2 regions of the Paenibacillus sp. 1SOY10 genome follow, and region 2 is predicted to be linked to the other one. Evidence: riboswitches for the same ligand, from Rfam matches in the RefSeq annotation. Region 2 holds a riboswitch; the other holds the start of a gene.
What was found. A riboswitch is a leader RNA that binds a small molecule or an ion and turns the genes downstream of it on or off. The one in region 2 is predicted to bind thiamine pyrophosphate.
Positions count from the first base shown of each region.

Region 1 (4,879 bases), on a different contig from region 2:
AACTTTCATCAGGCAGTTACAGAAGCTGTTGCCAGACGAACTAAGATGTTGGAGAGGAGCCTTGAAATGATTTACGATCAGCATATACGAGGACGGTTGAACAGGGTAGAAGGGCAAATTCGAGGTGTTCTCAAGATGATGGAGGAAGAAAGATGCTGTAAGGAAGTTGTCGGTCAATTGTCTGCCGTGCGCAGCGCTATTGACAAGACTATGGCATTGGTGGTGGCGGTGAACCTAGAGCAATGTATTAAGAATGAGCAAAGTACCGGTGGAGATACTGGAAAAGTAGTGCAAGAAGCGGTAGAGCTTCTGGTCAAAAGCAGGTGAGACAGAAAGATTTTGGGAGAAGGCCCAGTGCAATATATTTCTAATACACGAACGGTAGAAGAAATGCTATTCAGGACAGTAGCGCTAGGACATATCCCTCACTTGACTCCCAAAGCTATCCTAACTATCAGTTGACGTGAAGCGAGGCTAAATGAGTTCATTTATTGTAGAATTGGTCCCCAATTTCTCCGAAACATCTGTGTTATACTGTTTATCATTTCTTTGTATCAGTCTCAAGTCAAACTGGTTTTACTTCTTTTTGCTCAGTTGACTGCTAAATGGATCTTCGTATTTTTTACATTCAACTTGTTTATCGCTTGATCATGGCCTCTTGCTCACGTATAAACTTCCTTACGGTTGTTTCGTTTAACCCCACTGTACTTACATAGTAGACTTCTGCCCAAAACTTCCGATTCCGTATTTGTACTTTAATTGGGCGTGTTTTGAAGATCATCAATGAACTTTTCCCCTTCAGATAATCCATGAATGACGAGACCGAAATCTTTGGGGGGATCGCCTCTCTGTTTAAAGTATGCACGGGCTTCCTTCCGCGGTTTTTATGAATTAATCCTTGTGCTCCTCCCTCAGCGGTGTATTTCTTTTTTAGTCGAATGATTTGTCGCTCTGTTAGTCCTAGGGCTGTTGCTCCTTCTCTGTTTGTCATATGTCCATCTAGGACCATCTCCACCACAACTACCTTCTTTAATGCTGCTCTTGTCAATGTTAATGTCTCCTGTCCCATAGTGACATTATCTCAGAACAGTTATAGGGTGACATTATCACAGAAGAACAACACATCAAAATTCTTAGGACTGGACATGGAATAAACAATTAAGTATACTATTCGGGTAACACAGCTTCATAACCTCCAAGGGGAGTCGGAATAGGCCGACCGAGAGTGTATCCCTAAGATACTTACCCTTTGACCTGATCTGGATAATGCCAGCGTAGGAATCGGAGAACAGCGACAGCCCTTACGGTTGTTTGTCGTTCTCTTTTTTTCTGCAAGCGCCCAGACCAGAGGGCGTTTTTTTGTTGTGCATGGAGCATGAGTTTACGTAAAAATGTTTGGACAAGAAGCGGTGATGACCACAGCTTCATAACCTCCAAGGGGAGTCGGAATAGGCCGATCGAGAGTGTATCCCTAAGATACTTACCCTTTGACCTGATCTGGATAATGCCAGCGTAGGAATCGGAGAGCAGCGACAACCCTTACGGTTGTTTGTCGTTCTCTTTTTTTCTGCAAGCGCCCAGACCAGAGGGCGTTTTTTTGTTGTGCATGGAGCATGAGTTTACGTAAAAATGTATGGACAAGAAACGGTGATGACCACAGCTTCATAACCTCCAAGGGGAGTCGGAATAGGCCGACCGAGAGTGTATCCCTAAGATACTTACCCTTTGACCTGATCTGGATAATGCCAGCGTAGGAATCGGAGAACAGCGACAACCCTCATGGTTGTTTGTCGTTCTCTTTTTTCTGCAAGCGCCCAGATTATTGGGCGTTTTTTTATTGTAATCATCAGGTCTGTTATAACGGTTTTCCAGCTACAAAAATATAAAGCAGGAGAATTGACCGTACTACCATCGGTCGAAGAAATTGGGAGGAGAGATGAAGATGAAATGGTACAAAATGATGTATCTGTTTCTTTTGAGCATTAGCATTCTGACTGTTAGTGCTTGTGGAGACAAGGGGAATCCATCAAATACTGGGAAAGGAACGAAGTTGCGTGATGTAAAGGTGGTACTGGACTGGACGCCTAACACAAATCATACCGGTCTATATGTGGCAGTTAATCAGGGGTTTTATGAGGCAGAGGGGCTTAATGTAGAAATTATACAACCAAGCATTGCTGATTCTACGCCAATGGTGGCTGCTAACGAGGCTCCTTTTGGTGTTACTTTTCAAGAAAGTGTAACTCAAGCACGTACACAGAACGTACCGGTCGTATCCATTGCGGCGGTAATCCAACATAACACCTCAGGATTCGCTGCTCCCACAGATCGAAACATAAAATCTCCAAAGGATTTTGAAGGTAAATCTTATGGGTCTTGGGGTTCCAAGACAGAGGCAGCAGTAATGGAGTCGATTATGGAAGGGGAGGGTGCTGATATTTCCAAAGTGAAAAATATCAACATAGGCAGTACCGACTTTTTTACTGCTGTAAAACGTGACATTGACTTTTCCATGATATTTTATGGATGGATTGGTATCCAGGCCGAGTTGCGCAATGAACCTATAGATATGCTCTATTCAAAGGATTACTCGAAGGCCTTGGACTATTATACCCCTGTACTTATTAGCAATGAGACAACCATTCAGAATGATCCCGATTTAGTCAGGTCCTTCATGAGAGCCACAACCGAAGGGTATTTATATACGATTGAGCATCCGGAAGAAGCAGCCAATATGCTACTCAAAGCAGTTCCTGAATTGGATGAAGAGTTAGTTATCGCCAGTCAAAAATGGCTCAGTCCACGCTTCCAGGATGATGCTCCACGTTGGGGAGAACAGAAGCAAGAGGTTTGGCAAGATTATGCCGATTGGATGTACAATAAACAGCTACTCGATAATCCAATTGATGTTTCCAAAGCTTATACGAATGAATTTTTACCTGAATAATACAAAATTTAGTTAGGAGTGGTTAACAGATATGGCTAGCACTTTACTTAGCATCCAGGTAATTCCCAGCACAAGCAAAGGTGAACATCCCTATACGTATGTGGATCATGCAATTCATGTTATTCAGCAGTCAGGTGTGAAATATGAAGTTAATTCTCTTGAAACGACGATGGAGGGTGAACTGGATGAATTGCTTCAGGTTGTTTCAAAGATTCACTGCAAGCTAGTGGAGGAGGGAAGTCCAAGTATCATTTCCCAAATTAAAATTGCCCACAGTCCTGACGGATTTAGTATAGATAGCCTTACGGAGAAATATCGTTCGTGAACCACTACTGGAAAAGTGTGTGGCCGCCCCTCGTGGCGGCTCTTCTCTTTCTTGCTATTTGGCAAGGGGCGATATCCTTGTTCCACATTGAGAAGTGGATGCTTCCTTCTCCAACAGATATTGCTAAGGAGGCATTACTTGGAGCAGATCGGCTTGGCCTACATACTTGGGCAACGGTCAAGTTGACATTGATGGGCTTCGTAATTGGAACTATCGTTGGACTTCTTGTGGCTATACTTCTGCACCCTATTCCCTTTGTGAAATCTGGATTGTACCCTTTACTTATATTAACTCAAAATATACCAACCATTGCGCTTGCACCACTTCTAATGATTTGGTTTGGCTTTGGGCTTACCCCCAAGTTAATTACTATTGTCCTGGTTTGTTTTTTCCCTGTTGCCGTTGCCGCGATGGATGGCCTAATGCGTACGGATGGTGTCATGATGAATTACATGCGTATGGCCGGAGCCTCACGTAAACAAATTTTTTGGAAACTGGAAGTGCCCTATGCACTTCCAGTCATATTTTCAGGTGTGAAGATTGCGGCTACGTACAGTGTTATGGGGGCTGTGATTGCAGAGTGGCTGGGTTCGGACAAAGGTATCGGGTATTACATGATGATACAGAAATCTACTTTTCGAACAGATCGGATGTTTGTCGCAATCCTGATTGTTGTAGGGATGAGCTTGCTCTTATTTTTTCTGATTGTTTTATTTGAAAAGTTGCTTGTTCGCTGGCATTCAGAAAAGCGATAATTCTATGTCCAATTGAAGGGGTGAGCATTATAAATAAGTCATCTTCCTTACTGTCGGAAAATAGCTTGGACCATTCGGCTGTTAAGTTTCAGCCAGCATTAAAGGTTCAAAATGTACAAGTATCTTTTGATGATCGACGTCAAAGCCTACCGGTGATACAAAATATATCCCTAACTGTAGAACGAGGAGAATTTGTAGCTATTATTGGTCCCTCGGGTTGTGGAAAAAGCACATTATTTCATATCATTGGGGGACTATTGCAACAGCAGCAGGGAGATATATGGATAAATGGGGAGAATGTGACTGGCCAACGGGGCAAGATCAGCTATATGCCCCAATATCCGGCTCTCTTCCCCTGGCGTACCGTTGAAGAGAATGTACTACTTGCAGGAGAAGTAGCGACAGCCGCTTCGGCTAAACCAAGAAAACAAGCAATGGAGGAAACGCGCGAGTGGCTAAATAGCGTGGGGCTTAGTGGATTTGAAAAAGCATATCCGCACATGTTGTCCGGTGGAATGCAGCAGCGTGTTTCCTTTCTGCGTGCTTTACTCAGTCCCCAGGATTTGATGTTGCTTGATGAGCCATTTAGTTCACTGGATGCAATAACTTGGAGAGAGATGCAGAATTGGCTTCTTCATATTTGGGAGCAAACCCGTCGGTCCGTACTACTAATTACACATAATATTGAGGAGGCTCTATTACTTGCTGATCGAATTTATGTATTATCTGATCGTCCGTCTACCGTTTTGCACGAGGTGACAGTTCCATTTGAGCGTTCACGTCATGAGTCTATTGTAGATTTGCCTGCTTTTCTTGAAAGCAAACGTCAAATTACTGACTGGATAAAACCTC
Region 1 is NZ_JBXENK010000001.1:495,571-500,449, reverse strand. It holds gene AC1VOR_RS02365 (rhodanese-like domain-containing protein) at 1-44, shown strand, start outside; gene AC1VOR_RS02360 (metal-sensitive transcriptional regulator) at 67-327, shown strand; gene AC1VOR_RS02355 (transposase) at 638-811, opposite strand; partial or broken gene AC1VOR_RS02350 (helix-turn-helix domain-containing protein) at 845-1,048, opposite strand; TPP riboswitch at 1,189-1,299, shown strand; TPP riboswitch at 1,427-1,537, shown strand; TPP riboswitch at 1,665-1,775, shown strand; gene AC1VOR_RS02345 (ABC transporter substrate-binding protein) at 1,943-2,947, shown strand; gene AC1VOR_RS02340 (thiamine-binding protein) at 2,979-3,272, shown strand; gene AC1VOR_RS02335 (ABC transporter permease) at 3,269-4,027, shown strand; gene AC1VOR_RS02330 (ABC transporter ATP-binding protein) at 4,093-4,879, shown strand, end outside.
Region 1: it holds a riboswitch for thiamine pyrophosphate, as region 2 does, so the genes downstream of both, AC1VOR_RS02345 (ABC transporter substrate-binding protein) here and AC1VOR_RS09970 (ThiF family adenylyltransferase) in region 2, are expected to answer to the same signal.

Region 2 (4,879 bases):
ATTACAATCAATGAGTTGGTCATTCCCGTCCCCCTTCCCGGATACGCAATATTACGATTGACCCTGCTCATTTCACAATGAGTTCATCCAGACCACTGCTGGCTGATGCATAGCGCTTCCTGGGGGCCCGGCCCGACAAATACGCGAGCCGGCCGCTCTCAATGGCCAGCCTCATAGCAAGCGCCATATTAACGGGGTCTTTCGCTTTGGCGACAGGGGTATTCATGAGCACAGCGGCTGCGCCCAGTTCCATGGCCAACGCCGCTTCACTTGCCGTGCCAAGTCCTGCATCCACGATCACCGGAACGTTCGCTTCTTCGGCGATCAAGCCGATATTGTATGGGTTGAGGATGCCCAGACCCGTGCCAATCGGTGCACCGCCCGGCATAATTGCAGCCGCGCCCTCCGCTTCCAGCTTGCGGCAAATTACAGGATCATCAGATATATATGGCAGTACGGTAAATCCTTCTTTAACCAGTATCTCTGTAGCCCGAAGCGTCTCGATCGGATCGGGCAGCAAGGTGCGCTCGTCGGCGCTGATCTCCACCTTAATCCAGTCGCTCAGACCCGACGCCCGCGCAAGCCGTGCGATACGCACCGCTTCTTCCGCCGTTCGTGAACCTGAGGTATTGGGCAGGAATTGAAAAGCACGCCATTCAATATGCTGAAGAATAGAATCGTCTTCGGTCGATTCCAGATCAACCCGCCGGATGGCAAATGTCAGCACCTCCGCGCCAGATACACGAATGGCTTCAGTCTGAACGAAAGGATTGGGGAACAATCCGGTGCCAAGAAAAAAACGCGACCTCATTTCCCGATTCCCAATGCGCCAGATGTCTCCTCCGCTTGTATCAACACCTGCCAACTCCTGATCACTCCCCGCTTCTCGTCCCGCCTGCTCGCTCTTTCCAATCATACTCATCATCCTCCTCCCACAAAATGAACCAACTCGATGTTCATCCCCGGCTCGGTTGCCGTATCCGCCCATTGCTCCGGCGTTAATACCTCGCCGTTCACCTCCGCCACCACCGGGCGCCCTTCGAGTCCGAGCAATCTGACAACGTCCTCGATCGTGGACGCATTAAGCTCGCGCTTACTGCCGTTGATGATCAGCTCTTTCATCTGCGTCACCCTTTCCCTTGCTCCAATTTTTGAATAAAGCTTCGACACACGCCCGCTATATCGTCGCTGCCAACGATCTCGCTTATGGCGCATACCCGCGTCGCCCCCGCTTGAATGACCTCTTCCACATTACCAAGCTTGATACCGCCAATCGCCACGAATGGAATTGCGATTTGCTGCGACACGGCGCGAATATAGTCCAACCCCACCGGATCCACCACATCCGCTTTGGTCTGCGTCGCATAGATCGGGCCCACCCCGATATAATCCGCTCCCTGCTCTTGTGCCAATAGCGCCTCTTCCATCGCGTGGGTCGAGATGCCAATAATCCGGTTCCCTACCTTGCGTCGTGCTTCGTCAAGTGACAGATCGCCTTGCCCCAGATGTACGCCATCCGCATCAACTTCGAGCGCGAGTTCAACGTCATCGTTTACGATAAATGGCACGTCGTACCGTCTCGTCAGTTCTCTGAGTGCTTGGGCTTTGCGCAGCCGTTCTGTCCGCGCTCCCGTTTTATCGCGGAACTGAACAATATCCGCGCCTCCCATGATTGCCTGCTCCATGACCTGGACCAGATCACGCCCCGGATGAAAGTTCTCTCCGGTAATCACATATAGCCGAAAGTCCCTCATACTTCTCCCGCCCCTTCTTTGTTTTTCTGTACTGCTCATCCTCCAATATACCGCGCATAAATCGTCCGGGCCCGGGCCAGATCAGCCGTTCCTTGCACCAGCACACGCCCATCAGCGAACAGCACAATTCGCTCGCCTTCCGGCAAGAAGCCGCGTAACAAGTATGGATTGGTCTTAAGGTCTGGCATCACCTTTTCCAGCTTCTGTGCCCAGACCTGCAGATCAAACGGCGCGTGTCCAGCAATCTGGACGGAATCACGCCCGCAAAGAGAAATTGCCGTTTCCTCTTCGCGTTCCAGCGCCGGATATTTGTTCAATCTACAGCAAGGACAATGGTCCCGCGGCTGGCCCAGCTTCAGCACATGATGATGGTTATTCCATACGTCGAAGGAGATCAGGCCGTCCCGTCTCGCCTTGTCGTCTCCAATAAGGAATTTCAGTGCCTCTGCCGACTGATACGAAGCGACCAAATCGACAACAGGGGAGATGACGCCCACTGTATCACAGGTTTCACCGCCGGAATCAGCAGACGGAATCAGGCAGCGCAGACACGGGGTCAGATTCGGTATAAAGATGGCGCTCATGCCGCGAGAACCAACCGCCCCACCGTAAACGAACGGGATGCCTTCATGATAGCAGGCGTCATTTAATAGAAACCGGGTTTGAAAATTGTCCGTCCCGTCCAGCACCAAGTCAACGTTCTCAATGAACTCCAGTACATTCGCTGGTGTGATATCGGCCAACATCGCTTCAATGGATACCGATGAATTAATACGCCTTAGCTTACGCTCGGCCGCGACGACTTTGGGAAGTGCCAAATCGGCGTCTTCTTCGTCATACAGCATCTGCCGCTGCAAGTTGCTGCGCTCCACATAATCACGATCGACGATACGTACCTTTCCCACGCCCGCTCGGACCATATGATTCGCCAGCACCGTTCCGAGAGCGCCCATGCCGATGATGGATACAGAGCGTTCCTCAAGCTTACGCTGTCCTTGCGTCCCAATCGGTGCGAACAATATCTGCCGCGAATAACGTTCGTCCGGAGCACCCGACATAGGCGCATTGCTCCCCTCACTGGCCGCCACTGCCTGCACTTCGTTCACAGTCCGTTCAGCTTTCACTTTCATTCACGCCTCCTTGCTTCAGGCGATGCTGGCCAAGCTTCGCAGTCTAATTGTCTCGTTCTGCACCTCGTTAACGATACAAAAAAAGCCATTCGAGAATATACGAATGGCTTAAACAATTCGAATGAGGTTCTCTACGCCAGCATTACCTGGATCAGATTAACGGTCCGAAGACACAAGGCCTTCATCTCAGCCGGACTTCATCCAGCACCCGCATTCTTATTTGGTTTGAATTCAGCATAACGAATCGCTTAGAAAATCGCAACCGCAAAGCTCGTTAAAATTTAGAAACGGTTATCTTCCCCAGGAAGGAAGAGCTTCGATCAATTCCTCAATATCCGCAATCCGGGTAAGTCCCGTCTCCGGGTGGATAATCGACGTATAAATATGCGGCACGATGGTCTGTGCCCCGTGCTCCGCACAGACTTCAACCACTTGGCCGATGGAGTGGGCATCGATCCCTCCGGTCGGCTCGAGCATGACGATGCCTTGACGCACCGCTGCCTTGACCATATCCGACACCTCGTCCAGTCGCTCAGTCCCTTCTATCGGGTACAGCTTGACCGAATGTACACCAAGCTCTGCCAGCATCGCTGCCGCTGCGTCACAGGATAACTGTTCGCGATAAGCACTGCTTCGTGGACCGGTCGTCACCCATACCCGTCCTGGTGTCCCGCTCGGTGTGACCAAGGCATTAACCAAGGTGTGTGGGCTACCTGCCACCCGGAGCCCACCCAGCGTATATCCGGCTGCCGGGAATACCTGGTTCACATGCTCTGGCCGAGTCTGCACCGCTACATCGACAACTCGACTCCACATGGCGGGATCTCCACCGCCCAGACCCACGGAGACGGGAATATTAGCTCGTTGCAGTTCGAGTATTCGGGCCACAGCTTCCTCATTGGTAGCGAAATGCTTAACCATAACGCCGATGTAAATTCGGCCCCCAGCCGCCGCCGAGATAGCGGCGGCATTGGCAACATCCTTGGCTAATACATTTAATTTGACAACAGGATTTTGAGTTGGCATCTCACTTCTGCTCCTCTGACTTACTTTATTGTCCTTGCACAATTTGCTTGATACGGGCCGCAATCATCCGCTCTTGCCCTGGCAGGAGTGGTCTCGGATCGATATACAACACACCGATAGCAGCTTTGTGACTGCGCGTGTAGATCGCCGGATTACCAGACTCTAGCAGTTCAGCCAGCCGCCGGGCGCCGAAGCCCAGCACTTCCTCATCCAGTTCCAGCTTCGCCCGGAAGATGGCTCTGCCTGCTTCATCCTGTACGATGCTACCCCGAATGCCGGAGATGTCCCGCAAGTCTTCGACCAACCCGACCATGCGCTTCTTCTGATGCTCGGAGTCGTCCGTCCGACTTGCATAGCGCTCTAAAGCCGCAAGAAGGCCAGCAATGCCTTCCTTGCCAATCTTCATCGGTCGGCCGATGCCCGTGTACTGCGCTCGGCAGGCCCGCATGTATTCCGAGCGCCCGCAGATCATGCCGGAAGTCGGTCCCTCCAGCGCCTTGGCTCCGCTGTAGATAACGATATCCGCTCCACCCGCAATATAGCTTCGTAGATCCTCTTCCGCAGCAGCGTCCACAATTACGGGCAACCCATTCTCACGCGCGGCCGTGATCATCGTTTCCAAGCTTTGCATACCCGTCTGTGTGGTGCGGTGAGACTTCACGAAGAACAGTGCCGCTGTTTTTTCGTTAATAGCTTCGCGGATATGCCGCTCCTCTGTAAAATCGACATGGCCGACTTCCACCGTTCGTCCTCCGCCCAACGCAATCATCTGTTTAATGAAGGCGCCAAAGGGCTCGGAATGTCCCTTCTGAACCACAATTTCGTTACGAATTCCATCCGAATCGGGCATGCGTTCAATTAGCGACGGATCATTGCCTGCAATCACCGCAGCTACCGCGATCGCCATTCCCGCCGAAGCTCCTGAGGTGGGGCAGCCATCCTCAGCTCCGGTCGCTTCCGCAATGACAG
Region 2 is NZ_JBXENK010000002.1:869,708-874,586, reverse strand. It holds gene thiO (glycine oxidase ThiO) at 1-23, opposite strand, end outside; gene AC1VOR_RS09985 (thiazole synthase) at 68-916, opposite strand; gene thiS (sulfur carrier protein ThiS) at 922-1,122, opposite strand; gene thiE (thiamine phosphate synthase) at 1,128-1,754, opposite strand; gene AC1VOR_RS09970 (ThiF family adenylyltransferase) at 1,790-2,812, opposite strand; TPP riboswitch at 2,996-3,106, opposite strand; gene AC1VOR_RS09965 (KDGP aldolase) at 3,176-3,910, opposite strand; gene AC1VOR_RS09960 (DgaE family pyridoxal phosphate-dependent ammonia lyase) at 3,936-4,879, opposite strand, start outside.